Regions from separate parts of the Ensifer sp. EB106-03-01-XG145 genome, predicted to be linked through region 1. Evidence: predicted binding sites of a transcription regulator. Region 1 holds the regulator's gene; each other region holds the start of a gene.
What was found. The regulator PhoB, encoded in region 1, activates phosphate uptake and scavenging genes when phosphate is short. The targets are predictions, from matches to a motif close to TGTCATNNANCTGTCAT.
Positions count from the first base shown of each region.

Region 1 (7,916 bases):
AGCACCGGTCTCTTCTTCCTGGCGCTGCTGCTGTGGACCGTCATTTCCAACGGCTACACCGCGTTCCAGCAGACGACGATCACGCTGCCGATCGAATTCACCGAAAAGGTCATCGACCCCAACGGCGAACGCACGACCGACAGCAAGGTACTGATGACCGCCAACTATCCGCTGCTGGTGCGTGATGCGCTCGTCAAGCAGCTCGGCATCGATGCGACCAAGCGGCCGCTGGTCAAGCAGGCGACCGACATGGTTTCTGCGAGCTCCCGTACGCTCTTGCGCGACATGGTCGTGGCGGATCCGTCCATCGTCGGCAAGACCATTCCGGTCACGCTTTTGGCAGAAGCCAACATCGACTCCGCCAACAAGGGGCAGATCGACCTCAAGGTCGAAGAGAGCAAGCGCAAGGTCAAGGACCAGCAGGTCACCTGGATGAACGAGCTCGCAAGCGCCGGCGTCCTGAAGAAGAGCTTCAACACCGGCATCTTCACCTTCGGCGCCTCCAGCCGTCCTGAGGCAGCGGGCGTCGGCGTTGCCGCCCTCGGCTCGTTCTACATGATGCTGATCGTGCTCGTGCTGTCGCTGCCGATCGGTGTCGCCGCCTCGATCTATCTCGAAGAGTTCGCTCCGAAGAACCGGCTCACCGACCTGATCGAAGTCAACATCAACAACCTCGCGGCCGTTCCGTCGATCGTCTATGGTCTGTTGGGTCTCGCCGTCTTCATCAACTTCGCCGGCATGCCGCGTTCGGCAGCGGTCGTCGGCGGTTTCGTGCTGACGCTGATGACCCTGCCGACGATCATCATCGCCACCCGCGCGGCCTTGAAGGCGGTCCCCCCGTCCATCCGCTCGGCGGCGCTCGGTCTCGGTGCCTCGAAGATGCAGACCATCTTCCACCACGTTCTGCCGCTGGCGATGCCGGGCATTCTGACCGGTACGATCATCGGCCTTGCCCACGCGCTTGGCGAAACCGCGCCGTTGCTGTTGATCGGCATGGTCGCCTTCGTCGTCGACTATCCCGGTTCGCCGATGGAGCCGTCGACAGCGCTGCCGGTGCAGATCTACATGTGGGCCAACGAGGCGGAACGCGCCTTCGTCGAGCGCACCTCCGGCGCGATCATCATTCTTCTCATCTTCCTCGTCGTCATGAACCTTGGCGCCATTCTGTTGCGACGTCGCTTTGAGCGCCGTTGGTAGTGAGGTAATTACTATGAACATCATGTCAGAAGCAGCGGTCGAGAAAGCCTTGGATCAGAAAATGAACACGGTTCCCTTCAAGATGATCGGCAAGGATGTGTCGGTCTACTACGGCGAGAAGCGGGCGCTTTTCGACGTCAACCTCAACATCCGCGAGAACACGGTAACGGCGCTGATCGGTCCGTCGGGCTGCGGCAAGTCGACCTTCCTGCGCACGCTGAACCGCATGAACGACACCATCGAGAACTGCCGCGTCACCGGCAAGATCACGCTCGATGAAGACGACATCTACGATCCGACCATCGATGTGGTCGAACTGCGCGCCCGCGTCGGCATGGTCTTCCAGAAGCCGAACCCGTTCCCGAAGTCGATCTACGACAACGTCGCCTACGGTCCGCGCATCCACGGACTTGCCCGCACCAAGGCGGACTTTGACGAGGTGGTCGAGACCAGCCTGCAGAAGGCAGGTTTATGGAACGAGGTGAAGGACCGCCTGCAGGAGCCGGGTACCGGCCTTTCCGGTGGTCAGCAGCAGCGCCTTTGCATCGCACGCGCTGTTGCCGTCAGCCCGGAAGTTATCCTGATGGACGAGCCCTGCTCGGCACTCGACCCGATCGCGACCGCCAAGGTCGAGGAACTCATCCACGAACTGCGCACGAACTTCACGATCGTCATCGTGACCCACTCGATGCAGCAGGCCGCCCGCGTGTCGCAGCGCACCGCCATGTTCCACCTCGGCAATCTCGTCGAGGAGAACGACACCGACAAGATGTTCACCAACCCGGATGACCAGCGCACCCAGGATTACATCATGGGCCGCTTCGGCTGAGGCCCATCACGGCTGCAACAGTCACTGGAAAGCGCCCGTAAGGATCGACGATCATGTCCATGCATATCATGTCCGCCTATGACGAAGAACTGAAGTACCTGACGCGCCGCATCTCGGAAATGGGCGGTCTCGCCGAGCAGATGGTCGCCGAATCCGTCCGCGCCCTGGTCAATTCCGACCTGGCGCTGGCGCAGAAGGTAATCTCGGACGACACCGTTCTCGATGATGCCGAGCGTCAGATCGGCGAGAAGGCGATCGTGACGATCGCCAAGCGCCAGCCTGTCGCCGCCGACCTTCGCGAGATCATGGGATCGATCCGCATTGCCTCCGACCTGGAGCGTGTCGGCGACCTCGGCAAGAACACCGCCAAGCGCGTGATCGCGGTCGCCGGCTCCGGCATCCCGCGCAAGCTCGCCCGCGGTCTCGAGCACCTCGCCGAGCTCGCTCTGGTGCAGCTCAAGGAAGTGCTCGACGTCTATGCCTCGCGCTCGCCGGAGAAGGCCAACAGCATTCGCGAACGCGACGAGGAGATCGACGCGATCTACACCTCGCTGTTCCGCGAGCTGCTCACCTACATGATGGAAGATCCGCGCAACATCACGCCCTGCACGCATCTTTTGTTCTGTGCCAAGAACATCGAGCGTATTGGCGACCACGCGACCAACATCGCCGAGACGATCTATTACATGGCGACGGGTGCCCAGCCGGAGGGCGAGCGCCCGAAGGATGACAACACGTCGACGTTGGGCTCGGTCAACGACTAGAAGGTTGGAGCGGGATGCGGGGGACAACCGCATACACTTTTCCTCATCCCGCTCTGGCGTTAAACGCGCCGTTCGCAATGCATGCCCCATGAATATCATCCGGTCGCGGCTTCGGTCGCGGCCCCGAATTCCTGCATCTGAAGCATGCGGCTTTTCGCACCGCCTTTGAAATTGGCGGGGGTGCTCCAGATTTAGAGTGTCTGAGTGCCGGCCGGTCCGCTGGACCCGCGCGGCGCTCGCGGTAAGGAGACGTTATCTGATGTTGCCAAAAATCGCCGTGGTCGAAGACGAAGAGGCGCTGAGCGTCCTGCTGCGTTACAATCTGGAAGCTGAAGGCTTCGACGTCGATACGATCCTCAGGGGTGACGAGGCGGAGATCCGGCTACAGGAACGCCTGCCCGACCTTCTGATCCTCGACTGGATGTTGCCGGGCGTCTCCGGCATCGAGCTTTGCCGTAGGTTGCGCCAGCGCCCGGAGACGGAGCGGCTGCCGATCATCATGCTGACGGCGCGCGGCGAGGAAAGCGAGCGCGTTCGCGGTCTCGCGACCGGGGCCGACGACTATGTGGTCAAGCCCTTCTCCACGCCGGAGCTGATGGCCCGCGTCAAGGCGATGCTCCGTCGGGCGAAGCCCGAAGTTCTCTCGACGCTGCTGCGCTGCGGCGACATCGAGCTCGACCGGGAAACCCATCGCGTCCATCGTCGCAGCCGCGAAGTTCGCCTGGGGCCGACGGAGTTCCGCCTGCTGGAGTTCCTGATGTCCTCTCCGGGCCGTGTCTTCTCGCGCTCGCAGTTGCTGGACGGCGTCTGGGGCCACGACATCTATGTCGACGAGCGGACCGTCGACGTGCATGTCGGCCGCCTGCGCAAGGCGCTGAACTTCTCGACCATGCCTGATGTCATCCGCACCGTGCGCGGCGCCGGCTACTCGCTCGAAAGCTGAGAAGGGCAAACAGAAGTCAATAAAAAAGGGGCCGATCGGCCCCTTTCGTTTTGGTCCTGTGCGGATCCTTAGCGCATCCGACGGCGCTCGGCGGATGGCTGGTAGGCAAGCCGCGCATGGAAGCTGCAATAGGGCGAAGCTTCCGGGGAATCGTTGCCGCAGAAGTGGAACTCTTCCTTCAGCGGGTCGCCGATCGGCCACTTGCAGGTGCGTTCGGTGAGCTGGGTCAGCTCGAGGCGGCGCGACATCGGCACGACCACGTCGGTCTGGATGCTGAAATCCTGCTCGGCAACGAGATCGACTTCGATCTCTTCCTTGAGGACGGTGGCGCCGGACGGACGGGCAACGGTGCGGGTCGAAACGCGCGAGGCGTAGTTCGGAGCGCGCGGCGCCGAGGTCGGCCGCTTCGGGCGGGCTGCCGCAGTGGTGCTGCCGCCGGCTTTGGCGCGGCCGGGAAGGCTCAGGCGATGAACCTTGCCGATGACAGCGTTACGGCTGACGCCGCCGAGCTGTGCCGCGATCTGGCTTGCGCTCAGGCCCTCGGACCAAAGCTTCTTCAGTTTCTCCACCCGCTCGTCAGTCCAGTTCATTTCTGCACTCTCCGTTCTCAGCGTTGGGGATGGCAGAATCCCTCACCGCACCCCGGTTGAATCTCGAGGTTGCAAACGCGATAACTCTTTTGGTGACTAGGTCCGCCGCATGCGTCTAGTAATTGAATGTTAACGTACTGACCGCCGGACTCCGTGGCAAGAGTCCGGGGAATCACGCCGAATCGAATTCGTAGTTTTCCCCAACTTGCTCGATCAGCGTTGCATTTTTGCAAGCCCTTCCGGCCGATTTTTTCGTCGCAGGGAAATGGATCTCGTTACCGCGCTGCAAGGCTTGGTTTTGTTGACATTGCAGTGCGAAATAGGAATAGTGCCTGCGCCGCCGAAAGGCGGCATTTTTGATTTTTATCGGGCCGCATGAAGCAGCGGGACCGATGCCGATTGGAGTGAAGGAGAGCCTCGCATGACTGCAACCACGCCGCTTTACGATACCTACATGCGCGCGCCGTTGCGTTTCGAGCGAGGAGAGGGCGTCTGGCTGATCGCCGAAGACGGCTCGCGCTATCTCGACTTCGCTGCCGGCGTTGCCGTGAACTCGCTCGGCCATGCGCATCCGCATCTCGTCGAGGCGCTGAAGGCGCAGGCCGAGAAGGTTTGGCACCTTTCCAACCTTTACGAGGTTCCCGGTCAGGAAAGTCTTGGACGCCGCCTGGCCGCCGTAACCTTTGCTGATCGGGTCTTCTTCACCAATTCCGGTGCGGAAGCGCTGGAATGCGCGATCAAGACGGCGCGGCGCTACCACTTCGCCAAAGGCCAGCCGGAGAAGTTTCACATCATCACCTTCGAGGGCGCCTTCCACGGCCGCACGATCGCGACGATCGCGGCCGGTGGTCAGCAAAAGTACATTGAAGGTTTCGGGCCAAAGGCCCCAGGGTTCTACCAGGTTCCGTTCGGCGACCTCGCAGCCGTCAAGAATGCGATCACCGAGGAGACCGCCGCGATCCTGATCGAGCCGATCCAGGGCGAGGGCGGCATCCGTCCCGCGACCAAGGAATTCATGCAGGAACTGCGCGCCCTCTGCGACGAATTCGGCCTGCTCCTGATCCTCGACGAGGTTCAGACCGGCGTCGGCCGCACCGGCAAGCTTTTCGCCCATGAGTGGACGGGCATCCGCCCGGATATCATGGCCGTTGCCAAGGGTATCGGTGGCGGCTTCCCGCTCGGCGCTTGCCTGGCGACGGAAGAGGCGGCCGCCGGCATGGTGGCGGGCACGCATGGCTCGACCTATGGCGGCAATCCGCTGGCGATGGCCGTCGGCAACGCCGTGCTCGACGTCATCCTCGCTGATGGCTTCCTCGCCCATGTGCGCGACGTCGCGCTCGTCTTCCGCCAGGGTCTTGCTTCGCTGAAGGATCGCTATCCCGATATCATCGAAGATATCCGCGGCGATGGCCTGATGCTGGGCATCAAGGTAAAGGGCCCCTCGGCGGATCTCCTGAAGGAGATCCGCGCCGAGAAGCTCCTGGCCGTGCCGGCCGGCGACAACGTGTTGCGCCTGCTGCCGCCGTTGACGGTGACGGCGGAGGAAGCACGCGAGGGCCTCGCACGCATCGAGCGCGCCGCCGAAGCAGTGCGGAAGGCAAGTGGTAACGCTGCGGCCTGACCGATAGGGCCAAGACTGACCCAGGATGGTAGAATGACCTTCGTGCGTTCACGCCGCTGCGTGGCGCACATAGGTTCGATTTTTTGAGGAACCGAGTACGATGGCAGGCACCAGACACTTTCTCGATCTTTCGGCCATGACGGCCGCCGATCTTCGGACGATCATCGATGATGCCCGCGTCCGAAAGGCGACGACCAAGGCCGGAACCGCCGAGAAGCCGCTCGCCGGCAAGATGCTGGCGATGATCTTCGAAAAGCCGTCCACCCGCACCCGCGTGTCCTTCGATGTCGGCATGCGCCAGCTCGGCGGCGAAACCCTGTTCCTTTCGGGCACGGAGATGCAGCTCGGTCGCGCCGAGACGATCGGCGATACGGCGAAGGTCCTGTCGCGCTATGTCGACGCGATCATGATCCGCACCACCGACCATCGCCGCCTGCTGGAATTGGCAGAACACGCGACGGTACCCGTCATCAACGGCCTGACCGATGACACCCATCCGTGCCAGATCATGGCCGACATCATGACCTTCGAGGAGCATCGCGGACCGGTGAAGGGCAAGACGATCGCCTGGACCGGCGACGGCAACAACGTGCTGCACTCGCTGATCGAAGGCTCCGCCCGCTTCGGCTATCGCATGAACATGGCCGTGCCGCTCGGCTCCGAGCCGCAGGACAAGATCCTGAACTGGGCCCGCAACAACGGCGGCGAGATCCTGCTGTGTCACGATGCCGAGCAGGCGGTCGCCAACGCCAATTGCGTTGTCACCGACACCTGGGTGTCGATGAACCAGGAGCATCGTGCCCGCGGCCACAACGTCTTCCAGCCCTATCAGGTCAACGAGGCGCTGATGAAGCAAGCGGCATCCGATGCGCTGTTCATGCATTGCCTGCCGGCGCACCGTGGCGAGGAGGTGACCGACGAGGTGATCGACGGTCCGCAGTCGGTGGTCTTCGACGAGGCCGAAAACCGCCTGCATGCGCAGAAGTCGATCATCGCCTGGTGCATGGGGCTCGTCTAGGCCCTTGCGAGCGCCGCGGTGAGCGCGATGGCGCAGCGCTTCGGCGGCTGTGAGGCCGGCTATTGACATTGCCGCCGTGCGACACGATCTAGGCGGCTGCAGGGCGCTCCTGGCAACAGTGAAGCGCCGACTGCCACGGGTGGTGCGCGGCGCAATGGCTGATGGCACATATCCGGTGGACAATCCGTTTATCGCGGGATCGATTGAGACAGCGGGCACGTTGCGCCGGGGGACAGGAATGTCCCCGGCGCAACGCAGTTGCTGAGGCAAGGAGCAAGACATGACTGACATGACGCCAGGGCTTGGTGAATTCGACTTCGCCGGTGACGATCACGTCGTGCCTTTCCAGGTGGAAGGCCTCGACGTGCGCGGCCGCGCCGTGCAGCTCGGCCCGATGCTCGACGCAATTCTGGAGCGCCACAACTATCCGCTTCCGGTCGCGCGGCTCGTTGCCGAAACCGTCGTGCTGACGGTTCTGCTCGGCACTTCGCTGAAGTTCGAAGGCAAGCTGATCGTCCAGACGAAAGGCGATGGTCCGGTCGATCTCGTCGTCGCAGACTTCTCGACGCCGGATCGCGTGCGCGCCTATGCCCGCTACGATGCAGATGCGCTTGCCGACGCCGAGAAGGATGGCCGCACCCTTTCGCATGAACTGCTTGGCAAGGGCGTACTCGCCTTCACCATCGACCAGGGCGCTCATACTCAGCGCTATCAGGGCATCGTTGCGCTGGACGGCGCCACGCTGGAAGAAATCGCTGGCGTCTATTTCCGCCAGTCAGAGCAGATCCCGACCAAGGTCAGGCTCGGCGTTGCCGAGCTGCTCGACCGCGATGAAAGCGGCAAGCCGCGCCATCGCTGGCGTGCCGGCGGCATGGTCGCGCAGTTCCTGCCGGAAGCGCCGGAGCGCATGCGCCAGCCTGATCTTTCCGGCGGCGATGGCGATGACGGGGAAGG
Region 1 covers NZ_JBYTEC010000001.1:464,200-472,115, forward strand. The annotation lists gene pstA (phosphate ABC transporter permease PstA) at 1-1,197, shown strand, start outside; gene pstB (phosphate ABC transporter ATP-binding protein PstB) at 1,211-2,026, shown strand; gene phoU (phosphate signaling complex protein PhoU) at 2,077-2,790, shown strand; gene phoB (phosphate regulon transcriptional regulator PhoB) at 3,050-3,733, shown strand; gene AC3WWH_RS02320 (GcrA family cell cycle regulator) at 3,802-4,323, opposite strand; gene AC3WWH_RS02325 (aspartate aminotransferase family protein) at 4,745-5,944, shown strand; gene argF (ornithine carbamoyltransferase) at 6,045-6,962, shown strand; gene AC3WWH_RS02335 (Hsp33 family molecular chaperone) at 7,243-7,916, shown strand, end outside.

Region 2 (7,916 bases), on a different contig from region 1:
GACTTGACGCCTTCGCGCTGCTTGTCGTCGATATTTTCCAGCGCCTCGGAATAGAGCTTCCCGAGCGTGCCGGTGTCGGTGAAGAAGATCGCCGAGATACCGGCAAGCGGTCCGGGGCCGAAGGCGCGGGTAAAAAACAGCGCCCAGATGAACATATCGACCGACCGCAGGAAGTCGAAGAAACGCTTGACCAGTTGATTGGTCATGAAGCTTGGCGTGATGTTGCGGGCTGCGAGGAAGCAGAGCGGGAAGGCGATCAGCGATGCAAAGAGTGTGCCGACGAAGGCCATGACGACGGTCTGCAGGAGCTTCGTCCAGACATCCAGATGCTGCCACTCGGCGTTATAGAGGATGTTGTTCCAGGCAAGCGAGAGGTTCGAGCGGGACGGATCGATGCGCTCGCCAGATATGATGAGCGAGGCGACCTCGCCATAGCTCTTGCCGAAGAAGGGCGAGTTGGTGTCGAAGAGGAAGTTCGCCCAGCCGAAGAAGCGATTGCGGATAGAAACCTCGTCGCCTTCGACTTCCGCCCAGCCGGTGGCGCCGAATGCAAGCACGATCTTCTCGCCCGGACGCTTCTGCGTCGCCCAGGTGGGCAGCGTGCCCTGCGGCATCACCCTGTCGGCGCCATCGATGGCCATCACCAGGGTCTCGCCGCCATGCGTCGCCTTGACCAGGCTGTCGGCGATCTCGATCCTGGTTGAGCGGTCATAGGTCACGACGACTCGGGTCAGGACTTCTTCCGTGCGGGTTTCGACGCGGTTTTGAGCTTCGGCCGTGGTGGTGCCGCCGAGTGCTGAACCGGGCGTCATGAAGCTGAAGGACGAGCTTGCCTTCGGCTTTGCCGCCTGCGTCGTCGACGCCGGAGTTTCCACGCGGCGCGTCACCGTCTCCTTGTCGAGTTCCACCCAATCCGGATCGGGATTGGGCCCGAGCGGCGAATTGCGCTGATAGTTGAGGCTCATTGTCCGGTCGGAGGCGATGTGGATCTCGGGCCGCACCTCGTAGGAGACCCAGTCGGCGAGATAAGTGCCGGCGATACCCCAGTTGGCGTTTCCAAGCACCTGACCGATCGAGAAGAACCACCAGCTGAAGATGAGATAGACGACAATGCCGCCGGCGATCGTTGCCGTGCGTACACGCTTGGAGGTCGAGGATTTCAGGAGCTCGGGATGGCGGGCCGCGATCGCGTCCATCTCCATCGGGCTCAGTCGTGTGGTCGTGGTCATAGCGCGCACCTACTGGGCAAGCTGGAAGGCCTGTTCGCCAACGAGGCGACGGCGAAGCCAGGCGGAAAACTGGTCGACGGCGAAAATGGTCGCGAACAGCAGGATGACGATCGCAAGCGTTTTCGCCTGGTGGCCCTGGCCGATCGAAAGGCGCAGCAGCTCGCCGATGCCGCCGCCACCAACGGCGCCGATGATGGTCGAGGCGCGCACGTTGATTTCGAGGCGCAGCAGGAAGTAGCTGGTGAAGTTGGGCAGCACCTGCGGCACCATGCCGAACCAGACGCGCTCGATCCAGTTGCCGCCCGCAGCACGCAGGCCCTCATCCGGTTTCATGTCGGCGTTTTCGACCACTTCGTAGAAGAGCTTGCCGAGCGCACCGACCGTGTGGATCGAGACCGCGGCGATCGCGGGAATGGGGCCGAGCGAGAGGATGGCGAGGAAGAAGCCGGCAATCACCACTTCCGGAAAGGCGCGCAGGATCTCCATGATCCGGCGAACGGTACCGCGGATCCACGGATTGGGCATCAGGTTGCGCGCTGCGAAGAAGCAGAGCACGAAACCGAGTGCCGTGCCGATGATCGTCGAGAAGATCGCGATGTTCACGGTCTCCAGCATCTTGTCCAGGTATTCGGGGATATAGAAGCTGTCGGTCAGGTACAGCCGGCCGTCCGGGTAGTTGTATTTGAAGCTGCCGTCGTCATAGGGCGAGGGCAGGTCGAACATGGCACGGAAGATTTCCAGTCCGTCACGCGGTGCGAGATCGCCGACGAAGTCGAAGAAATGCGGCAGGCGATCGAAGAACTTGCCGGCGTTGGAATCGTTGGCGAACCAGAGCGAGCCTGAGAGCGCCAGGAAGAGGATGCCGAAGCCGAGCCAGGAGTAAAGCCGGCGGCGGGAACTCAGTTCCTGCCAATGGCGCTCGATGACGGCGCCGTTGTCGCTCAGATTCCGCGGGAGCAGGGAAGTTGCCATGACCGTTCCGGCTCGCGCCGGCCTCTATGGCATTTCAAGGAAAAGCACGGAGCGGCTTTCCGTCAGGAAATGCGTGAAAACAAAGCGGTAGGGTATGGTTGAAGGGCTGGTGTCGAGCACCCCTTCAAACAGTGAAACGCTGGCCGTTTGGGCGGCCAGCGTTCCCGGAAGATGCGGTCTATCAGCCGCCGATCGTTGCCTTGCGGGCGTCGATGATCGGCTTGTAGAAATCGGAGTTGACTTCGGTGTAGCCGGTGAAGTCACCGCCCTGGATGGCGGAGAAGCAGGCAGCGTCGGTCTTCGGCAGGTCGACCATGAACTGCTTGAACTTCGCCTTCATGTCGTCGTTCATCGAGGTGCGCACGACGATCGGGCCGTTCGGGATCAGTGGCGACTTCCAGAGCTCGACGAGGTCGTTCATGTCGAGGATGCCCTTGTCGACCATCTTCTTCAGGTTGCCCGAGGTGTAGCCGTCCTTGAATTCGCCGACACCCGAGCCGAAGGTCGTGCCGGCATCGAAGGTGCCCTTGACGACTTCGAGAACGAGGTTTTCGTGACCGCCGCCGAAGCCGGTTTCACCGAAGAATTCCTTGACCGGCGCGCCGATCGCTTCAGGCAGGGTGACGAGCGGGACGAGGTAGCCCGAGGTCGAGTCCGGATCGGCGAAGCCGAGCTTCTTGCCCTTCAGGTCTTCGAGCTTGGTGATGCCGGAATCCTTGCGGGCAACCATGATCGAGTGGTAGCCGGTCGAACCGTCGGTCTGAACGGTCGTCAGGATCGGCTCGACGGCGTCAGCCTTGGCGAGGTAGATCTTGGCATAGCCGGAAGCGCCGAGCTCGGCGTAGTCGAGCGTGCCACCGAGCAGGCCCTGGATAACGCCGTCATAGTCGGCGGCCGGGAACAGCGAGACCTTCTCTACGCCGATGGCAGCCGGCAGCTTGTCGACGAGGCACTGGAAGTTGCGCAGGCGGTCGGCTTCGTTTTCGCCGCCGAGAATGCCGATGCGGAATTCCTTGAGGTCTTCAGCCTGGGCGTGGCCGACGAGGGCGAGGAGCGCGACGGCGCCCAGCAGAGCTTTCTTCAGCATAAGGTTCTCCCGTGTGTCCGGCTTGGCCGGATCCTATTCGGTTTCAAAGAGGTGCCCTTGACGCGGGCTTTCGATCCTGGCGGGCGTCAGATGCCGGCCAGTGCCAGCGGCTTGAGGCCGGCAGATGCCGTTTCTTCCTGCGGTTCGGCCGCCGGAATGTTGATACTGGTGGAGGTCATCGATTCCTCGATGCCCGTGTCGGCGCCGTAGATCTCGGCAACCGCTGCCGCCGTCAGATCCTTGGGCTGGCCGTCGAAGACGACGCGGCCATGCGCCATGCCGATGATGCGTTCGCAATAGTTGCGCGCGGTATCGAGGGTGTGGAGATTGGTGATGACCGTGATGCCGTCGCGTTCGTTGATGTCGCGCAGTGCGTCCATGACGATTTTGGCGTTCAGCGGGTCGAGCGAGGCGATCGGCTCGTCGGCGAGCAGAACCTTCGGCTGCTGCATCAGTGCGCGGGCGATCGCCACGCGCTGCTGCTGGCCGCCGGAGAGCGTGCCTGCGGGCTGAAGTGCGGTCTGTTCGATGCCGAGGCGCTCGAGCGCGCCGATCGCCATGATGCGTTCTTCGCGGGTGAACATGTTGAGGATGCTGAGCACTGTCGAGCGGTGATTGAGACGACCGAGCAGAACGTTGGTGAGCACGTCGAGGCGCGGCACCAGGTTGAACTGCTGGAAGATCATCGCGCAGTCACGCTGCCAAGTGCGCAGTGCAGCGCCGCGAAGCGACGAAACCTCACTGCCGTCGAAGACGATCGAACCCGAAGACAGGTCGACGAGACGGTTGATCATGCGCAGCAGCGTCGACTTGCCGGCGCCCGAACGGCCGATGACGCCGACCATCTGACCCTGGGGGATGTCGAAGGTAACCGAACTTACGGCTGTCTTCTTGCCGAACTGGCGGGTTACACTCTTCAACTGAAACATTTCTAGCAGGTCCTCTTTCGGGGAGACCGGTCATCGGTATGACACCTGCCATATCGGCGCTTCATGAAAGCGAAATGTCAGTTTGTTGTAAGTTCTGTTACAGTTCACACCCGCGCGGGCTGGGTTAATCAAAAGTGAACGATATCGCGCCGGTGGGTGCCCGATTGGCCACCTCCCGCAAGATTGCAGCTTGAGATTCGGCTGGATCGAGGGCGGTCGCCTGATCGCGTCCTAGCACAGTAACGCCAGGCGATTCCTGGCTCTACGGTCCAGGCTCCAAGGTTGCCCCCGGAACATAGAGCGCAATCGGTCGGATCTCGTAGATCGCCGTTGGATTGCTGCGTCGCAGGTCGCGTGCCGCTGCGATGGCCGCCTCGATCGTCGGGAAGTCCACGACATAGAGGCCGAGAAGCTGCTCTTTGGTTTCCGCGAAAGGGCCGTCTGTGACGATGCCTTCGCCCTTGCCCCTCAGTGTCATCGCACCTTCGACGGGGCCGAGCCGTGCGGCCGGTCCGAATGATTTCTGCTGAACGAAGCGATCATGAACCTGGAGCAGCTCGGACATCAAGGCCGCATCCTCCTCCTCGCTCCAGGATTCGACGACGCCTGCGGTGTGATAAGCCAAGATCGCATAATACATGAACCGTCCTCCCGGACTCATTCCTGTCAGGTTTCGCCGATGGCTTCAATCGGTGTGGCGAGGTTCTGGCTTGAACTCCATTCTCGAAATCACCCAAAGGATGCTGTGGCCCGACGCTAGGCCCGGGGTCGATCCGGGAACTGCGCTTTTGAGTTCGCGCGCCGAATTGCCGCTTTGTCCTGTACTTGTCCGAAGTCGGAGACGGGATGCCCTGCTGCCTCTTGCCGGTATGACGGCGCCTCGGCGCCGGAGGCTCTTCATTGGCTCATTCATCACGAAGACACATGGTCCCATCACTTCGTTTCATGGAGCGGATGCGCTTCCGCCCTTGACTCGTCTTTATCGATCTTTTCTAACTTATGTTGTCAGACATCTTACATAAACGGGAACCCATTGCTGACGTTCAAACAGGAGGAATGCGTGAGGAAACTGGTTCTACAGCTTGCCGTCGGCGCTGCCGCGCTGGCGCTTGCCACCGCCGCGCAGGCAGGCGAGACGCTCGACCGTGTCATGAGCAAGAAGGCCATGGTGGTCGCCACCAATAGCGGGTGGCCGCCGCAGAGCTATCTCGACGACAGCAACCAGCTGGTCGGCTTCGACATCGATGTCTCCCGCGAGATCGGCAAGCGCCTTGGCGTCGAGGTCAGCTTCGAGACGCCGGACTGGGCAACCTTGACAGGCGGCCGCTGGCAGGGACGTTATGACGTCGGCGTCGGCTCCGTCACCCCCACCAAGGCACGCGCCCAGGTCATCGACTTCGCCGGCATCTATTACTACAGCCCCTATGTCTATGTGCTGCACAAGGACAGCGAGGCGAAGTCTGTCACCGACCTGAACGGCAAGGTCGTCGGCGTTGAAACGGCCACGACATCGGAGGATTTCATTCGCCGGCAGTTGGAAATCGACGCGCCGGGGCTTCCGCCGATCGAATACAAGCTGGAACCGGGCGAGATCCGCACCTTCGCCGATTCCATGCTTCCCTTCGACGACCTGCGCCTCGGCAATGGCGTGCGCCTTGATGCGGTCATCGCGCCGGAACAGACAGCGCTCAACGCCATCAAGAACGGTTATCCGCTCAGGGTCCTTGACGGCGAGTACGCGTTCAAGGAGCCGCTTGTCGTGATCGCGGAAAAGACCGACCCCGAGTGGACGAAGAAGATCGGCGACCTCATCGCGGAGATGAAGAAGGACGGCACGCTCGCGAGCTTTACCACCAAGTGGTACGGCAAGGACTATAGCGCCGACTGAATTGGACAAGTCTGCGCGGCGGCAGTTCGTGCCGCCCCGCAACCCTTAATCGCTGTCCGCAGAGCGAGAGAACATGTCCTATCCCGACACCTACTACAAAAATACGATGGTCGACCGGAAGGTCAGACCAGTGCTTTCGGAAACCATCGAATGTGACACGGTCGTTGTCGGCGGTGGGCTTGCTGGTCTGACAACGGCGCTTCAGCTTGCACGCGCCGGGCAGTCGGTGGTCGTGCTCGAAGCCGAGAGTATCGGCTTCGGGGCTTCCGGTCGAAATGGAGGCTTCGTCAGCCCCGGTTTTGCGACCGGTGGCGAGAATATTGCCCGAATGGCCGGTGCCGAAGGGGCGCGGCAGATCCACCGCCTGTCGATCGAAGGCGTGGATTTTGTTCGCGATACGATCGCGGCGCTGAAGATCGAGAGCGCGCATGCGCAGCCCGGCATCACCAGCGTGCTGCGCTATGACGACGACGGCAGCATGAAGGCACATGCCGACGCGATGCGTCAAAACTACGGATACGAATTGGAATACTTCGACACCGAGCATATTCGCGCGGTGTTGAAGTCGAAGCGCTATTTCCAGGGTCTGCGCGACCCCAAGGCATTCCACATGCACCCGCTCAACTACCTTCGTGCGGTGGCAGAAGAGATCGAACGGCTGGGTGGGCGGATCTACGAAGGCTCGGCGGCAACGGCGAGCACACTCGACGGGGCCGAAAAGACGGTGTCGACCGCCCGCGGCCGCGTCAAGGCCCGCCAGGTCGTCTTCACGACCGGCGGCTATACCGGCGCGCTCAACGGCCGGCTGCAGCGGGCGTTCCTGCCGATCGCCACCTATGTGATGCTGAGCGAAGAAGCGCCGGACCTGATCCGTTCTGCCATCGCCACCCGCGACGCGATCGGCGACAACCGCCGCGCCGGGGACTATTACCGGCTGGTGGATGGGGGCAAGCGACTGCTTTGGGGCGGGCGGATCACCACGCGGGCAGCTTCGCCGGCGGCCCTTGCTGCCGAATTGCGGCGCGAGATGACGGGCACCTATCCGCAACTCAAGGAACTGAAGACCGAACTCGCCTGGTCTGGGCTGATGTCCTATGCACGCCACCTGATGCCCCAGATCGGCGAGATGCGGCCGGGAGTCTGGCATTGCACCGCCTTTGGCGGCCACGGGCTCAACACCACGGCGATCGGCGGCAAGCTGGTAGCCGAAGGCATTCTCGGACAGTCAGACCGCTACAAGCTCTTCCGGCCGTTCGGTCTGGTCTGGGCCGGCGGCTATGCCGGGCTGGCGGTTGCTCAACTCACCTACTGGAAACTGCAGGCACAGGACTGGTGGCGCGAGCGCGCGGCCTGAACGCCGGAGATTTTGAGATGATTGGTCGTCTGATACTGACTTATCCGGATGTCGCGCGACGGTCCGGCATGTTTCTCATGCTGGCGCTCGTCACGCTGGCGATCTACGGGCTCGGCATCAGCCCCGCCTGGATTGGGCATCTGCTGCCGACTTCGGCAGGGTGGCTGGAAGCCAATCCAGCGCTCGGCCGGTTGGTCAGCGCCTTGATGGTCGCGCTGATCGCGGTAGCGAACTGGAAGGCTTTGCGGCAATTGCCGCGTAGCGGACAGGTGATCGGCGTCTGGGTCGAGCTCTTCGTCCTGCTGATGCTGTTCTTCTACTCGTTCGATCTGTCCTTCGCCTTCATCGCCAAGAAGATCGGCTACCTGGTCTCCCAGGGCGTCGTCACGACGCTCTATATCTCGGTGATCTCGATCGCGATCGCCACCCTCATCGCGCTGGTCGGGGCAATTGCGAA
Region 2 covers NZ_JBYTEC010000011.1:90,327-98,242, reverse strand. The annotation lists gene phnE (phosphonate ABC transporter, permease protein PhnE) at 1-1,229, opposite strand, end outside; gene phnE (phosphonate ABC transporter, permease protein PhnE) at 1,239-2,201, opposite strand; gene phnD (phosphonate ABC transporter substrate-binding protein) at 2,383-3,288, opposite strand; gene phnC (phosphonate ABC transporter ATP-binding protein) at 3,375-4,217, opposite strand; gene AC3WWH_RS23610 (YciI family protein) at 4,480-4,857, opposite strand; gene AC3WWH_RS23605 (transporter substrate-binding domain-containing protein) at 5,278-6,105, shown strand; gene AC3WWH_RS23600 (NAD(P)/FAD-dependent oxidoreductase) at 6,179-7,459, shown strand; gene AC3WWH_RS23595 (amino acid ABC transporter permease) at 7,477-7,916, shown strand, end outside.
Region 2: the regulator PhoB is predicted to act here: its motif matches at 4,281-4,297, upstream of phnC (phosphonate ABC transporter ATP-binding protein).

Region 3 (7,916 bases), on a different contig from region 1:
CTTGTCTTTACCGACACGCTGGAACTCGACCTCGGCGACGTCGTACCTGCCATGGCCGGCCCGAAGCGTCCGGAAGGCCGCATCCCGCTCGAAAGCATCGCGTCGGGCTTCGCAACCGCACTCGAAGGCGACTACAAGAAGCCGGGCCAGCTTTCGAACCGCTACGCCGTAGAAGGCACCGATTTCGATCTCGGCCATGGCGACGTTGCCATCGCTGCGATCACGTCGTGCACCAACACCTCCAACCCGTCGGTTCTGATCGCCGCCGGCCTGCTCGCCCGCAACGCCGTTGCCAAGGGCCTGAAGTCCAAGCCCTGGGTCAAGACCTCGCTCGCACCGGGATCGCAGGTCGTCGGTGAGTACCTGGCCAAGTCCGGCCTGCAGAAGGACCTCGACGCGCTCGGCTTCAACCTCGTCGGCTTCGGCTGCACCACCTGCATCGGCAACTCCGGTCCGCTGCCGGCGCCGATCTCGAAGACGATCAACGACAAGGGCCTGATCGCCGCCGGCGTTCTCTCCGGCAACCGCAACTTCGAAGGCCGTATCTCGCCGGACGTCCAGGCAAACTACCTCGCCTCGCCGCCGCTCGTCGTCGCCTATGCACTCGCCGGTACGGTCCAGAAGGACCTGACCAACGAACCGCTCGGCGAAGACAAGGACGGCAACCCGGTCTTCCTCAAGGACATCTGGCCGACCTCCAAGGAAATCCAGGAGTTCATCTTCAAGTACGTCACCCGCGAACTCTACGCGACCAAGTACGCGGACGTCTTCAAGGGCGACGAAAACTGGCAGGCCGTTCAGGTTCCTCCGGGCCAGACCTACGCCTGGGACGATGGCTCGACCTACGTGCAGAACCCGCCCTACTTCGTCGGCATGGGCAAGTCCGGCTCCGGCATCTCCGACATCAAGGGCGCGCGCGTCCTCGGCCTGTTCGGCGACAAGATCACCACCGACCACATCTCGCCGGCCGGTTCGATCAAGGCAGCCTCGCCGGCTGGTGCCTACCTCATCGGTCATGGCGTCGGCGTTGCCGACTTCAACCAGTACGGTACGCGTCGCGGCAACCATGAGGTGATGATGCGCGGCACCTTTGCCAACATCCGCATCCGCAACCACATGCTCGGCCCGAACGGCAAGGAAGGTGGCTACACCATCCACTATCCGTCGAAGGAAGAGATGTCGATCTACGACGCCGCCATGCAGTACAAGGAAGAGGGCGTTCCGCTCGTCATCTTCGCCGGCGTCGAGTACGGCAACGGTTCGTCGCGCGACTGGGCTGCGAAGGGCACCAACCTGCTCGGCGTCAAGGCCGTCGTCGCGCAGTCCTTCGAGCGTATCCACCGCTCGAACCTGGTCGGCATGGGCGTCATCCCCTTCGTCTTCGAAGAGGGCACGACCTGGGAATCGCTGGGCCTCAAGGGCGATGAAATCGTCACCATCGACAACCTCGCCAATGTCCAGCCGCGCGAAAAGCGCGTTGCCAAGGTCACCTATGGCGACGGCAGCGTGAAGGAAATTCCGCTGATCTGCCGGATCGATACGCTGGACGAAGTGACCTACGTCAACAACGGCGGCATCCTGCAGACGGTTCTGCGCGACCTCGCCGCCTGATCGCCAGACCATCGCGAAGCATTGGAGCCGGGACGTCGAAAGGCGCCCCGGCTCTTTCTTTGGTCGTCAAATCCCAAAACGTCCCAACACAAGCCCGTGCTCACCCGTCACCTCACTCCAACGTGACTTCCCGTTGATGCGTGGCCGGCGTATGTAATGAACTCCCCCATAAGGAGTAGGCCGACGGCCCCCAACGAAGTGACGCCATGACATCCGCAGACCGTTCTTTCATTCGCCCTTTTGCACTGGCTTTCGGGCTGTTCGCAGCCGCTGGTGCACCGGCCGGGGCACAGGACGGACAGGTGATCAAAGGCGTCGTGGAACTGTTCACCAGCCAGGGCTGTTCCTCCTGCCCGCCGGCCGATGCGGCACTGAAGGCCCTTGTCGATGGCGGTGACGTCGTGGCGCTCGCCTACCATGTCGACTACTGGAACTATCTCGGTTGGGCGGACACCCTGGCCTCCAAGGAAAATACCGAACGGCAATACGCCTATGCGCGCATGCTCGGCCGCAATGGCGTCTATACGCCCCAGGCGATCCTGAACGGGCGCGACCATGTCAACGGCGGCAATCTTCAGGCGATCAAGACGCGGCTGGAGACGATGAAGGCCGAAGGCAAGGGGCTTGCCGTTCCCGTCGAGGCGAAGATTGAGGGCGAAGAAATCCAGATCAACGTCGGTAGCGGCATCGGCAAGGCGAACGTCGTCGTCGTCTATTTCGACCGCGCGAAAGTGGTGAAGATGGAGAAGGGGGAGAACAGCGGCAAGGAAATCCCCTACTGGCATGCCGTGCGCGACATTCAGACGATCGGCATGTGGGACGGAAAGCCGGCAACCTTCACCCTTCCCGCAACGGTTCTGACCGAGCGGCCCGGCAACAGCGGCTGTGCCGTTCTCTTGCAATCGATGAAGGACAAGGAAACGCCGGGCGCGATCATCGGCGCCACGGCCGTGCTCGCCGGCCCGCAAGGCAAATTGTAAGCGGGCGCGGCGCAAGGGGGTGGTTCGGCCCGGCAGCATCGAGGGGCTGGGGCTGAGGGTTCGAAGTTACCGGACCGAACCGGCCATGGCTGCGTTCGGTGAACTCCCGCAGCATGACGACCTGACCGGACATACGGTGGCAACGACTCTGTCCGTCAGCGCTCGCGAGTTTTGCGGTGAATTGGGGCGGCGATTTGACTGAAATGGGGCAGAGGTAAGAAATGCCCTCTTCGTCCAACGGCTTCCGGCTTGCTTTTCGGCTCACGTCAGGCACACTGTTATCGTTCTGTCACAACAGAAGGCCGGATTGCCGATGACCGATGAGCCGGATTTGCCGCAAGGCGAGGCGCGCCATCAGCGCGAGATCACTTCCGAAGTGGTCGTCCATCTTCACGAATACAAGAACGCCAAGAACCCTCCCCCCATCACTTTCCATCGCCGCGAGTTGGACCAAATCCTTTGGGTCTACGGTCGAATGGTCGGCGAAGGCGAATGGCGGGACTACGCCATCGACCACCTGAAGGACCGCGCGGTCTTCTCGGTGTTCAAGCGTTCGGGAGAAATGCCGCTCTACCGGATCGAGAAGAACCCGAAGCTGTCGACGAAACAGGGCGCCTATAGCGTGCTGAACATTCACGGCACGATCCTGAAACGCGGCCACGAGCTCGCCCAGGTGCTCAAGGTGTTCGACAAGGTCCTGAAGCTGGTGGAAACCTGAAGCATGCCGCGCAAAGGTGCGCAGCGGTTTTGCGATAACGACATGCGAAATATCAGAAGCTTGAAGCGCTGGGAGCGGACCTGCAAGATCGCGACGCGCCTTAAGACCTGATCCGCACCGGCGTCCCGGTGAGATGCGCGGCGACCTCTTCCGACGCAGGGCTTTGACCCGCCCCGGGACGGCCGACTGCAATCAGCGCATGTCGGGCGTCCGCGAGGCGACGATCAGTTCTGATAGAGCGTGTCTGGATAGACGTCTTCCGGCGGATCGCTCTTCTGGCCCTCGCCAAGCGCGAGCTGCATGATCGCCGTGTCGAGCCAACGGCCATGCTTGAAGCCGGTCGCTTTCATCGTGCCCTGATGCTCGAAGCCGAGCGAACTGTGTACGGCGATCGATGCCGGGTGGGCACCGCCGATCACCGCAACCATCTGCCGGAAGCCGAGCTCGGTGCAACGACGAATGAGTTCGACGAGCAGCGCCTTGCCAGCACCCTTGCCGCGCGCTTCCGGCGCCAGGTAGATCGAATCCTCGACCAGAAAGCGATAGGCCGTGCGCGTCCGGAAGGCGGACGCATAGGCATAGCCGACGATCGATCCGCTGCCATCGCATGCGACCACATAGGGGTAGCCGTTGCCGATGATCGTCTCGAAGCGGTTTCGCATCTCCGCTTCGGAAGGAGGTTCGATCTCATAGGTGGCGACGCCGTTCAGTACGGATTCGCGATAGATCGCTGCGATGGCAGGAAGGTCGGCCAAGGTGGCGTCACGCAGACTCAGGGACATGGCGGTAAACTGCATCTCGAGGTTTCGTCGTCCTTTACTCCCATGGGGGCCGGGACGCGATCAACTATTTCCGGCAACAAAAAAGGCGGCCGAGGCCGCCTTTTCCGCTATTCGTTTCAAGCTTAGTTGTTCCGGTTGCCCATGAACTGCAGCAGGAACATGAACAGGTTGATGAAGTCGAGGTAGAGCGTCAGCGCGCCCATGATCGCCTTGCGGCCGGCAACGGTGCTGTCATCGGCTTCGTAGTACATTTCCTTGATCTTCTGCGTGTCGTAGGCGGTGAGGCCAGCGAAGATCAGAACACCGATCACGGAGATCGCGAAGCCGAGGGCCGACGAAGCAAGGAAGATGTTGACGAGCGACGCGATGATCAGGCCGAAGAGGCCCATGATCAGGAACGTGCCGAAGCCCGACAGGTCCTTCTTGGTCGTGTAGCCGTAGAGCGACAGAGCGCCGAACGAAGCGGCCGTGACGAAGAACGTCTGCACGATGCTCTGGCCGGTGAAGACCAGGAAGATCGACGACAGAGACAGGCCCATCAGGGCGGCATAGATCCAGAACGTCGTCTGTGCTGCGGAGACGCTCATCGAATTAATGCGGAAGCTCATGAAGAAGACCATCGCCAGCGGCGCCAGCATCACGACCCACTTCAGGGGCGAAGCGTAGATGAGCTGGGCGAATGCCGGATTGGAGGCGGCAAGCGCATAGGTTCCGTAAGCTGCCACGCCGGTGATCGCCAGGCCCAGGGCCATCAGGTTGTAGACCTTCAGCATGTACGCGCGAAGGCCCTCATCGATCACGGCACCCGCCTGAGCGCCGGCGGGCGACATTCGGGTTTGGTAGTTTCTCAGATCAGCCATTGTTTCCTCATTTAAGCTCCGGTGGAAGTTACGGTGTCGGGCGGCGAACAGTCTCGCTTTGGAAGGCTGGCTTCCACGCCCAGGCGCCGCTGCGGAGCTCCAGCATGCCTGTGGATAAATATGATGCCGAAACCCGTTGCGTACAAGACCCGAAGCCCCTGGATTCGAACGCATCCGGCCGTTTCCGGCATGCACGACAGGGATTTACGGTTAACTTCACCGCTCAAAGCTCCCGCAGGACCGGCGCCGCCTTCTGCCCGAGAATACGCCAGGTACCGGCAAGACCGATGCCGACGGTCATCACCAGCGCCCCGACGACGGTCAGGATCGCGACATCCGGCAGGAAGTCTGACGGCAACTTCATGATGCGGCTGACGACGAACCAAGCGGCAACTCCGCCGGCAAACAGGGCGAAAACCGCCGTTGCGAGGCCGAGAATGGCATATTCGTAGCTGAACGCCCGGATAAGGGTCGCGCGCGTCGCACCCAGCGTTTTCAGCACCACGGCGTCGTGGACGCGCGCCCGGTTGCCAGCGGCGAGCGCACCGGCAAGCACCAGGACGGAGGCGACGAGCGCCACTGCGGCCGCCGCCCGGATGGCGGTTGCCAACTGTCCAAGCAGCCCGTTCACGATGTCGAGAGCATCCTTCACCCGCACGCTTGTGATCGTCGGATAGGCGTTGGTGACGGCCTTCAGCACCGCCGCCTCCTCTTCCGGCGTCGCTGCCGGATCGATGACCGTTGCCAACCACGCATGCGGCGCACCGGCGAAGGTGTTCGGCGAAAACACCATGACGAAGTTGATCGAAAGCGATTCCCACTCGACGTTGCGGAAATTGGCGATCTTGGCGGTGATGTTGCGGCCAAGCACGTTGACGGTCACGGTGTCGCCGATCTTCAGGCCGAGTTCGCCGGCCTCTTCCGCCGAGAAGGAAACCAGGGGCTCGCTACTATAGTCGGCCGGCCACCACGTGCCCGCGGAAAGCGTCGCGTTCTCCGGCTTGTTCTTGGCATAGGTGATGCCGCGGTCGCCGCGCAGCACCCATTGGCCGCCGGGCGGCACGTTGCGGCTGTTCACGTCCTCACCGTTGAAGGCAATGATCCGGCCACGCAGCATCGGCACCTCGATGACCTTGCCCTTCGGGATCGTCCGGTTGAGCACCGAGCGGAAGCCTTCGATCTCGTTGCCCTGGATATCGACAAAGAAGAAGTTCGGCGCCCGCTCCGCCATGCTGCCGGTAAGCTCGCGGCGCAGATTGCCGTCGATCAGAGCCAACGTTACAAGCAGCGCCAGCCCAAGACCCAGCGACAACACGACCGAGGACGTGAGTGCGCCGGGGCGATGGATGTTGCCGATCGCCAGCCTGAGGGCCGGCGAGTTGACCCGCGGGCTGCGGCGCGCAAGCCAGGCGATCGCGAGCGCGACGACGCGCAGGACAATGAAGGCAAAGGCGATCGCGCCCAGGAACACCAGCGAAATATAGCGGTCGTAGGCCGTCCAGATCGCGAGCCCCGCGAGCGCGGCAAGACAAGCGACGGCGCCGAGCAAATAGGGCCATGCCGGAAAGCCGGAGGGGTCGAAACCCTGCTGGCGGAAGAGCGCGGTTGCCGGAATGGCCCGCGCCCGCCCGAGCGGCAGGATGGCGAAGGTCAGTGCCGTCAGCACGCCGAAGAGCGCGGCGAGACCGAGCGCCCCCGGATAGAGATGAAACTCCGTCGAGATCGGCAATAGATCTGCCAGGAACTGCGCGGCGATGAAGGGGATCAGCATGCCAAGCAACAGGCCGATCACGATGCCGATCAAGGCGATCATCAGGATCTGCGCAAGATAGATCATCGCCACCAGCGAGGCAGGAGCGCCCAGGCATTTGAAGGTCGCGATCACGCTGCGCTTCTGGTCGAGATAGGCGCGCACCGCGTTGGCGACGCCGACGCCGCCGACGATCAGCGCCGTCAGCCCGACAAGCGTCAGGAACTGCGAAAAGCGGGTGATGTTCGCCGTCAATGACGGCGCGGCGTTGGCGCTGGTGCGGATCGACCAGCCGGCCGCCGGAAAGCGCTTCTCGGCGTCGGTGCGAATGGCCGCGAGCTGCGCCGGGCCCGCGACCTTTACCTTGTAGCTGTGCTCGACAAGGCTTCCTGTCTGCACCAGGCCGCTCACGGCCAGCGCCTCGGCCGAGACCATCAGGCGGGGGGCAAAGCCGAAGCCGTCGGACAAGGCGTCCGGCTCGCGCACGATCGTGCCGGAGATCCGGATCCTGGCGTTGCCGAGAAGGATCTCATCTCCCACCTGCACGCCAAGACGGTCGAGCAGCAGCGGCGCCACGACGGCGCCAAAGGTCTCGCCATCGCGCGCCAAAAGCTCATGCAGCGGACGGCTCGGCTCGCTTTCCAGCGCGCCGTAGAGCGGGTAGGCGGCATCGATCGCCTTCAGTTCGACCAGCGCCTGGTTGGATCCGTCGGGCAACCGCGCCATCGACCGCAAGCCGGCGGAAACCGCGACGGTTCCGAGACTGTCGAGATAGGCGCGCTCGTCCGCGGTCGCCACGCGATTGTTGAGCTCGAAGCGGATGTCGCCGGCGAGCAGTTCCTGCCCCTGCGTCGCGATCGTCGCGGTGATCGATTGCGACAGCGAATTGACGCCGGCAATCGCCGCGGTCCCGAGCGCGATGCAGGCGAGGAAAATGTAGAAACCTCTAAGCCCGCCGCGCATTTCGCGCAGTGCCAGGCGAAGGGCAAGCAGCGGCCGCAGCCGAACCGATGACGCGCCGCTCATGCCGAGGCCGCCTCCTGGCGCGGCGTCACCGCAAGCGGCCCCGCCTCGCCGCCGGCGACAATCTCGCCGGAGCGGACGCGGACTTGCCGCACGCAACGTGCGGCAAGAGCCGCATCATGCGTCACGAGAACGAGTGTCATGCCGCGGTCACGCTGTTCGGCGAAAAGCAGATCGGCGATCTGGCGTCCG
Region 3 covers NZ_JBYTEC010000003.1:188,899-196,814, forward strand. The annotation lists gene acnA (aconitate hydratase AcnA) at 1-1,611, shown strand, start outside; gene AC3WWH_RS11540 (DUF1223 domain-containing protein) at 1,818-2,591, shown strand; gene AC3WWH_RS11545 (DUF2794 domain-containing protein) at 2,905-3,309, shown strand; gene AC3WWH_RS11550 (GNAT family N-acetyltransferase) at 3,534-4,091, opposite strand; gene AC3WWH_RS11555 (Bax inhibitor-1/YccA family protein) at 4,214-4,951, opposite strand; gene AC3WWH_RS11560 (ABC transporter permease) at 5,175-7,727, opposite strand; gene AC3WWH_RS11565 (ABC transporter ATP-binding protein) at 7,724-7,916, opposite strand, start outside.
Region 3: the regulator PhoB is predicted to act here: its motif matches at 2,868-2,884, upstream of AC3WWH_RS11545 (DUF2794 domain-containing protein).

Region 4 (7,916 bases), on a different contig from region 1:
AACCTCGGTTTCGCGACCGGTGAGGCGCATGTCACGCGCCGAAAGGCCGCCGGCCATTGCGCCATGTTCCAGCATGGCCGCATGGAAAAGATTCGCGGCGAGCTGGAAATCGCGCAGATGTTGGCGCCGATAGGCCGTCCATTCGTCGGCCGGCATGTTGACGTTGATTGCCAGCAGCGCCGTCCGACCTGCGGGCGATGGCAGCGGCAAGGCAACGCCCTCGGTGGAAATGCCGATTTCCTGCGCGGCCTGGAACAAAGGCTCGCATTCCGGGAACCGATGTCGCGCCATCGTCCATTCCACCGGGCGCACGCCGCCAAGCGCGAGCTTCAGGATCGGATCGATTCGGTGAAGGCCGCGCGAACGGTAGATCTCGGCGGCATAGGCGCCGAAGGTGTGATGCAGGCGGCAGATCTTGAGCTCGTCCGCATAGGGCTCGGCTTCGAGGTACAGGAGATGGGCAATGCGGAACGTGCGGCGCATCAGCGTAAAGAAATGAGCGGGCTCGACACAGCCCCCGCCTTCCAGGATTTCCAGCATGTCGAGGACAGCCTGCTGCTCAGTCATGCCACAACACCGAATCTCGTCCGAAGCCACAGCATGGTTAGAGGTTCACCTTTTGTCCAGCGCAAACTTACCCGTTTGGTGTGTGGTGCCAATTTTGCAATTTTCGATTGCCGGTTCTTGCGACCGGATCGCGCGAGCGGGCAGCAGAGGATGATTCCGCTGTGATTCTCGGGCGATAGAGCGTCGCGCTCAACAACTGCGCGACGCCTGGATATGGCATTGGGGGCGCCGGTCTGGCGCCTGATAGCTGCGAAGATCGAAGGCGATCTCCGCGGTATCATGTCAGCCCGGATGGCTGGCTTCGACGACCGCGAGGGCCGCCATGTTGACGACACCGCGCGATGTGACCGAAGGCGAAAGGATGTGCGCGGGAAGCGCCGAACCCAGCAGGATCGGACCGACATGCAGGCTGTCGGTCATGGTCTTGACGACGCCGAGCGTGATGTTGGCGGCATCGAGATTGGGGAAGACCAGCAGGTTGGCTTCACCCGGCAGGCTGCTGTCCGGCATGACGCGTTGGCGCAGCGCTTCCGAGATCGCCGCATCGCCGTGCATTTCACCGTCGACTTCGAGGTCAGGCGCGAGTTCGCGCACGAGCTGAAGCGCCTTGCGCATTTTGGTGGCGCTTTCCGAGTCGCGCGAACCGAAGTTCGAATGCGAGACGAGCGCTGCACGCGGCGTGATGCCGAAGCGGCGGATTTCCTGCGCGGCCATGACGGTCGTCTGCGCGATCTCCTCGGCGCTCGGGCAGTAGCTGACATAGGTGTCGGTGAAGAAGGTCGCGCCGCGCTGCGAGATCAGCAGGCTGAGGGCGGAGAAGTCGAGCACGCCTTCGCGCTTGCCGATGATCTGCGAAACGTCGCGCATGTGCCTGGAGTACCGGCCTTCGACGCCGCAGATCAGCGCATCGGCTTCGCCGCGCTTGACCGCAAGCGCACCGATCACCGTCGTGTTGGTGCGCACGATCGTACGGGCCGCCTCCGGGATGACGCCGAGGCGTCCGACGAGGGCGAAATAATCCTCGACATAGTCGCGGTAGCGCGGATCGCCTTCGGGGTTCACCACTTCGAAATCGACATCCGGACGGATGCGCAGGCCGTAACGGCGCAGGCGCGTCTCGATGATCTGCGGACGGCCGATCAGGATCGGTCGGGCCGTGCTTTCTTCCAGCAGCACCTGGGCAGCGCGCAGCACGCGCTCGTCTTCGCCCTCGGCAAAGATCACGCGGTTTTTCTGGGCGTTCTTCGCGGCTGCAAACACCGGCTTCATGATGAAGCCCGAGCGGAATACGAAGCGGTTCAGCTTGTCGAGATAGGCGTCATAATCCTGGATCGGACGGGTGGCGACGCCGCTTTCCTCAGCCGCCTTGGCGACGGCCGGCGCGATCCTGAGGATCAGGCGCTGATCGAACGGCGAGGGGATCAGGTAGTCGGGACCGAAGACCGGGGTTTCGCCGGAATAGGCGCGAGCGGCAACGTCGGACGGCTCCTCGCGGGCAAGGCCGGCGATAGCGCGGACCGCCGCCATCTTCATTTCTTCGTTGATCGTTCTTGCGCCGCAATCGAGCGCGCCGCGGAAGATGTGCGGGAAGCACAGAACGTTGTTGACCTGGTTCGGGAAGTCCGAGCGGCCGGTGCAGATCATCGCGTCCGGACGGGCGGCACGGGCCTCTTCCGGCATGATTTCCGGCGTCGGGTTGGCAAGCGCCATGATCAGCGGCTTTTCGGCCATCTGCACCAGCAGTTCCGGCTTCAGGACGCCGGCAGCGGAAAGCCCGAGGAACACGTCTGCGCCGCCGATGCTGTCGGCGAGCACGCGGTTGTCGCTCTCCTGGGCGTAGATGGACTTCCACTCGTCCATCAGCACTTCGCGGCCCTTGTAGACGAGGCCTTCGAGATCGTGCACCCAGATGTTCTCGCGCTTGGCGCCGAGGATGACGAGCAGGTTGAGGCAGGCGAGTGCTGCCGCACCGGCACCCGACGTCACGATCTTCGCCTTGGCGATATCCTTGCCGGCGAGTTCCAGGCCGTTGAGGATGGCGGCGGCGACGATGATCGCGGTTCCGTGCTGGTCGTCATGGAAGACCGGGATCTGCATCTTTTCACGCAGCTGGCGCTCAACCTCGAAACATTCGGGCGCCTTGATGTCTTCAAGATTGATGCCGCCGAAGGTCGGCTCCAGCGCCGAGATCACGTCGACCATGCGCTCGATGCTCGAGGCGTCGATCTCGATGTCGAAGACGTCGATGCCGGCGAACTTCTTGAAAAGGACGGCCTTGCCTTCCATCACCGGCTTGGAGGCGAGCGGCCCGATATTGCCGAGACCGAGCACGGCCGTGCCGTTGGAGATGACCGCGACCAGGTTGGCGCGCGCCGTGTAGTCGGCGGCCGTTTCCGGGTTGTCGCGGATGGCGATGCATGGCGCGGCCACGCCGGGCGAATAGGCGAGTGCCAGATCGCGCTGGTTGCCGAGCGGCTTGGTGGGCTGGATTTCGAGCTTTCCCGGGCGCGGGTAACGGTGGAAGAAAAGGGCCTGCTGGTCGATGTCGCCGCTGGCCGGACCGATGTGGGATTTCGTCTTGTCGCCCGTGTTCATGCTCTCACATTCCTCATTCGTGGTCGTGCCTTTTGGCATGAATTCGGAGCGAGGTACAGTTTGCCGTGCTGATTTCGGCGGCCAGACCGGCGGCAAGGCACTCATGTCATCTTCCTGAAACACGAGTCTGGTTTTCACGGGGGCAGGAAGCGTAATTAAAGACGAGGCTGGCATGACGGCGCAGCAAGACAACTCCGTACGAAAGCTCAGGACGTTGTTCATCTCCGACGTCCATCTCGGGTCGAAGGCCGCCAAGACGGACTTCCTGCTCGATTTCCTGCGGCATCACGAAGCGGAGACGATTGTGCTGGTCGGCGACATCGTCGACGGCTGGCGGCTGAAGCGCAGCTGGTACTGGCCGCAGAACTGCAACGACGTCGTCCAGAAGCTTCTGCGCAAGGCCCGCAAGGGCACCCGCATCGTCTATATCCCCGGCAATCACGACGAGTTCCTGCGCGATTTTCCCGGCGTGCACTTCGGCGGCATCGAGGTGGCGCAGCGCTACATGCACGAGGGTGCCGACGGCCGTAACTATTTGGTGCTGCACGGCGACGAATTCGACGTCGTGGTCCGCAATGCCCGTGTGCTCGCCTATCTCGGCGACTGGGCCTATGACACGGCGATCGCCATCAATATCGGCCTGGCCGCCATCCGCCGCCGCCTCGGCATGCCCTACTGGTCGTTCTCCTCCTGGGCCAAGCTCCAGGTGAAGCACGCCGTCAACTTCATCGGCGAATTCCAGAAGGTGGTTGCCGAGGAAGCCCGCCGCCACGACGCTCAAGGGGTGATCTGCGGCCACATCCACCATGCCGTCATCGAGGACATCGGCGATATCCGCTACATCAATACCGGTGACTGGGTGGAAAGCTGCACGGCGATCGCCGAGCACCATGATGGCACGATGGAACTCATCACCTGGCATCAGATGCGCGGTGGCGCGCTTGAGGGCGAAGCCTCTGGTGAAGCCGACAAGCTGCTTGCCCAATTGCTGACACAGCGCGCTGCGTAACCGGAGAGCGACAGGTCACCTCCTGTCGCGAAAACTAGGTTATGGCGAGGCATGCCAGGGCTGTGCTAGAGATTGAGCACAGCCATCAGGTCAGCCGATGATTCCCTCCTCAGCGCCCGCATCCGTGGGCCCTCCGCCGCGCCATTTCGCGCTTCGCATCGCCTTGCTCTTCTGCGCGCCGTTGATCGTCAACGGCTTCGCGATGCCGTATTTTCCGATGTGGCTCAGCACGCTCTCGATGAGCGACTTCGAGATCGGCGTCGTGCTGGCGCTGCCGATGTTCGTGCGCGTCATCACCGCGCCGATCGCCGGCGTCATCGCCGACCGCCTCGGCGAGCGGACGATCGTGCTGATCTGGTCTGGCTTCCTGTCGCTCGCAACCGCTCTGGTGTTGTTCTATTTCCGCGACTTCTGGCCGGTGCTGGTCATCTACACGCTGCAATCGGCGGTCTATTCGCCCTATGTGCCGATCGTCGAGGCGATCGCGCTTTCTGGCGTCCGCCGCTGGGGCTTCGACTACGCCCATATGCGGCTCTGGGGCTCGGTCGCCTTCATCGGCGCAACCATGCTCGGCGGCTGGATGGTCGGCATATTCGGCAGCGACATGGTGCTGCCGGCGATGGCGATCGGTTTCGGCCTGACGATTGCCATGGCCTATGCGGCGCCGCGTGTCGGCAAGCCGCGCCGGCCATCGCCGATCACCGCGCTCACCGAGCCGCCGCCGAAGTCGCTCAAGCAGCTCGACCTGCAGCTGCTCCTGATCGGTGTGACGCTGGTCAATGCCAGCCACGCGATGCTTTTTGCCTTCTCGGCGATCTACTGGCAGCACATCGGCTACAGCGGCACCGAGATCGGCCTGCTCTGGAGCGCGGGCGTGGCCGCCGAAGTGACGATGTTCATCTTCGCCAAGGCGATCAGCCGCCGTTTCAGCGTCTGGGTGATGATCCTGTCGGGCTGTTCGCTCGCCGTGGTGCGCTGGATCATCTTCCCGATGGATCTCGGTTTCAGCGGCTACTTCATCCTCCAGTGCTTCCACGCCTTCACCTATGCGATCATGCACACCGGCATGCAGCACAAGCTCGTCGAGCGGGTGGTGGAATCCCAGGAAGCGTCCGCCCAGGGGCTCTACTTCTTCTACACCGGCATCTTCACCGCGATCTTGACGTTCCTATCGGGCTACTTCTACGCCTGGTACGGGGTGAAGGGGTTCTATTCGATGTCGGTCGTCGCCTTTGCCGGCTGCTGCTTTGCGGTCGCCGCCTGGTATCTTCAGCCCCAGAGGCGCGGCTCCGGCGGGAAGACCAGCGAAGCCTCGTAGCGCAGGCCGGGTGTGCGGTCTTCGGCGAGCAGCAGCGGCCCGTCGAGATCGACGAAATCGGCGCCCTGGGCCACTAGGATCGCCGGGGCCATCGCCAGCGAACTGCCGACCATGCAACCGACCATGACCTTAAGGCCGAGGGACACGGCCTCATCACGCATGCGTAGCGCTTCGGTAAGGCCGCCGGTCTTGTCGAGCTTGATGTTGACCGCGTCGTAGCGGCCGACGAGCGCGGCGAGGTCCTCGGTCGCGTGCACGCTTTCATCCGCACAAATGGGTACGGGGCGGGCAATCGTCGCCAGTGCCTCGTCGCGCCCGGCGGGCAGCGGTTGTTCGATCAGGTCGATCCGTTCCTCGGCGCAGATTGCGAAGTGATAGGCGAGGGTTTCGGGCGTCCAACCCTCATTGGCATCGAGGATGATGCGGCTCTCAGGCGCGCCGGCCCGTACGGCGCGGATACGCGCGGCATCGTCCGGTGTGCCGACCTTGATCTTGAGGAGTGCGCGGTGGGCATATTTCGCCGCCTGTTCGCGCATGGCGTCTGGCTCGGCGAGCGATAACGTGTAGGCGGTGGTCAGTGCGTCGGGTGAGGCTATGCCCGCAAGCGCATGAACAGGCTTGTTTTTCTGTTTGGCCTCCAGGTCCCACAGTGCACAATCGACGGCATTTCGTGCGGCGCCTGGTTTCATTTGGCGCTGCAGTTCGACACGGGTCAGGCCAGCCTCGATGCGCGGGCGAATGGAAGCGATCTCGGCCAACACTGAATCGATCGTTTCACCGTAGCGGCCGTAGGGCACGCACTCGCCGGAACCGGTGTGGGTGCCGTCACTGATTCGGCAAGTAACGACGCTCGCCGTCGTCTTGGAGCCGCGCGAGATCGTAAAGGTGCCTGCGATCGGGAAATGTTCCACCGCTGCATCGAGAGAAAGTGACATGAAAACGTCTCCGGCCTGCATTCTGAAGGGCTGGTATCGCCACCGGTCGAAGGTTCGGGTGACAGCAACGATACGAGCGGTTATGACGGTGTAAGGATTTACGAATCTTTACGGCGACGCGCGTTGAGATGCGCAAAGTTCGCTGTAACACTTTAGGCCCGCTGCATAAATTTGTCCTGAGACCGACCCCGATCCAGGGAATTATGCAGTAGAAATTCGGGAAAACAGAAGCCACGTGTCGCAACCTGCCCGCAAGATGACCGCTGATGTCGCGCTGGCCGAAAGTGGTGGCGAGCGAAGCTATGTCTTCACCGGCGTCTGGCGGCATGAAACAGCCGAGGCGATGGCGGCGAAGCTGGACCAGCTCGCGCGCAAGGGTGACAGCGCCGCTCAGTTCGACCTGTCCGGCGTGACCGCGATGGATACGGCCGGGGCCTGGATCATCCGCCGCTTCGTGACCCGTGTCGTCGGGCCGTCCAGAGATGACGTTCACTTCGCCGACGGCGGGCAGCGTTATGTCGAGCTGATCGACGCCTTGCCGGCAGAACTGCGTTCGCCCGATGAAGGCAAGGAGCGGGTGCCGCTGTTCCAGCGCATATTCGCGCCGGTCGGCGAGGTCATGATCGCGACCTGGGAAGATATCGTCGCTGCCATGTACATTCTTGGCTCTGCGGTGCGCGGCGCCCAGCTGAAGCTTGGGCGGCACAGCGGTGTCTCGCCGGCGGCGATCGTTCATCAGATCGACCGGATGGGCGTGATGGCAGTGCCGATCATCATGCTGATGTCGTTCCTGATCGGTGCGATCATTGCGCAGCAGGGCGCGTTCCAGCTCCGCTACTTCGGTGCGGAAGTCTTCGTCGTCGATCTCGTCGGCATCCTGCAATTGCGTGAAATCGGCGTTCTTCTCACGGCGATCATGATCGCCGGCCGTTCCGGCAGTGCCATCACCGCCGAAATCGGTTCGATGAAGATGCGCGAGGAAGTGGACGCGCTGAAGGTGATGGGGCTGAGCCCGATCGGCGTTCTCGTCTTTCCGCGCCTCGTCGCGCTCACCGTCGCGCTGCCGCTCTTGACGATCATCGCGAACTTCGCGGCCTTGACCGGTGCCGCTCTGGTTGCCTGGGGCTATTCCGGCATCACTATCCCGACCTTCCTCGCCCGTCTGCAGGAAGCGGTCGATTTTTCGTCCGTCGCCGCCGGCATGATCAAGGCGCCGTTCATGGCGCTCATCATTGGCGTGGTCGCAGCCGTCGAAGGGTTGAAGGTCGGCGGCAGCGCGGAATCGCTTGGCCGCCACGTGACGTCCTCGGTGGTCAAGTCGATCTTCGTCGTGATCCTGATCGACGGGCTCTTCGCCATGTTCTACGCGTCGATCGATTTTTGAGGCGGAGAACAGCGTGAACCCATTGGAAAAACAGCACGATGCGTACCAGGCGACCGAGGCGAACGGGCGGGAGTCCGTTCTTTCCGTCCGTGACCTGACGGTGGGCTT
Region 4 covers NZ_JBYTEC010000010.1:87,666-95,581, forward strand. The annotation lists gene AC3WWH_RS22340 (helix-turn-helix transcriptional regulator) at 1-567, opposite strand, end outside; gene AC3WWH_RS22345 (NADP-dependent malic enzyme) at 850-3,162, opposite strand; gene AC3WWH_RS22350 (UDP-2,3-diacylglucosamine diphosphatase) at 3,335-4,171, shown strand; gene AC3WWH_RS22355 (MFS transporter) at 4,269-5,489, shown strand; gene dgcA (N-acetyl-D-Glu racemase DgcA) at 5,441-6,424, opposite strand; gene AC3WWH_RS22365 (ABC transporter permease) at 6,681-7,808, shown strand; gene AC3WWH_RS22370 (ABC transporter ATP-binding protein) at 7,831-7,916, shown strand, end outside.
Region 4: the regulator PhoB is predicted to act here: its motif matches at 3,267-3,283, upstream of AC3WWH_RS22350 (UDP-2,3-diacylglucosamine diphosphatase).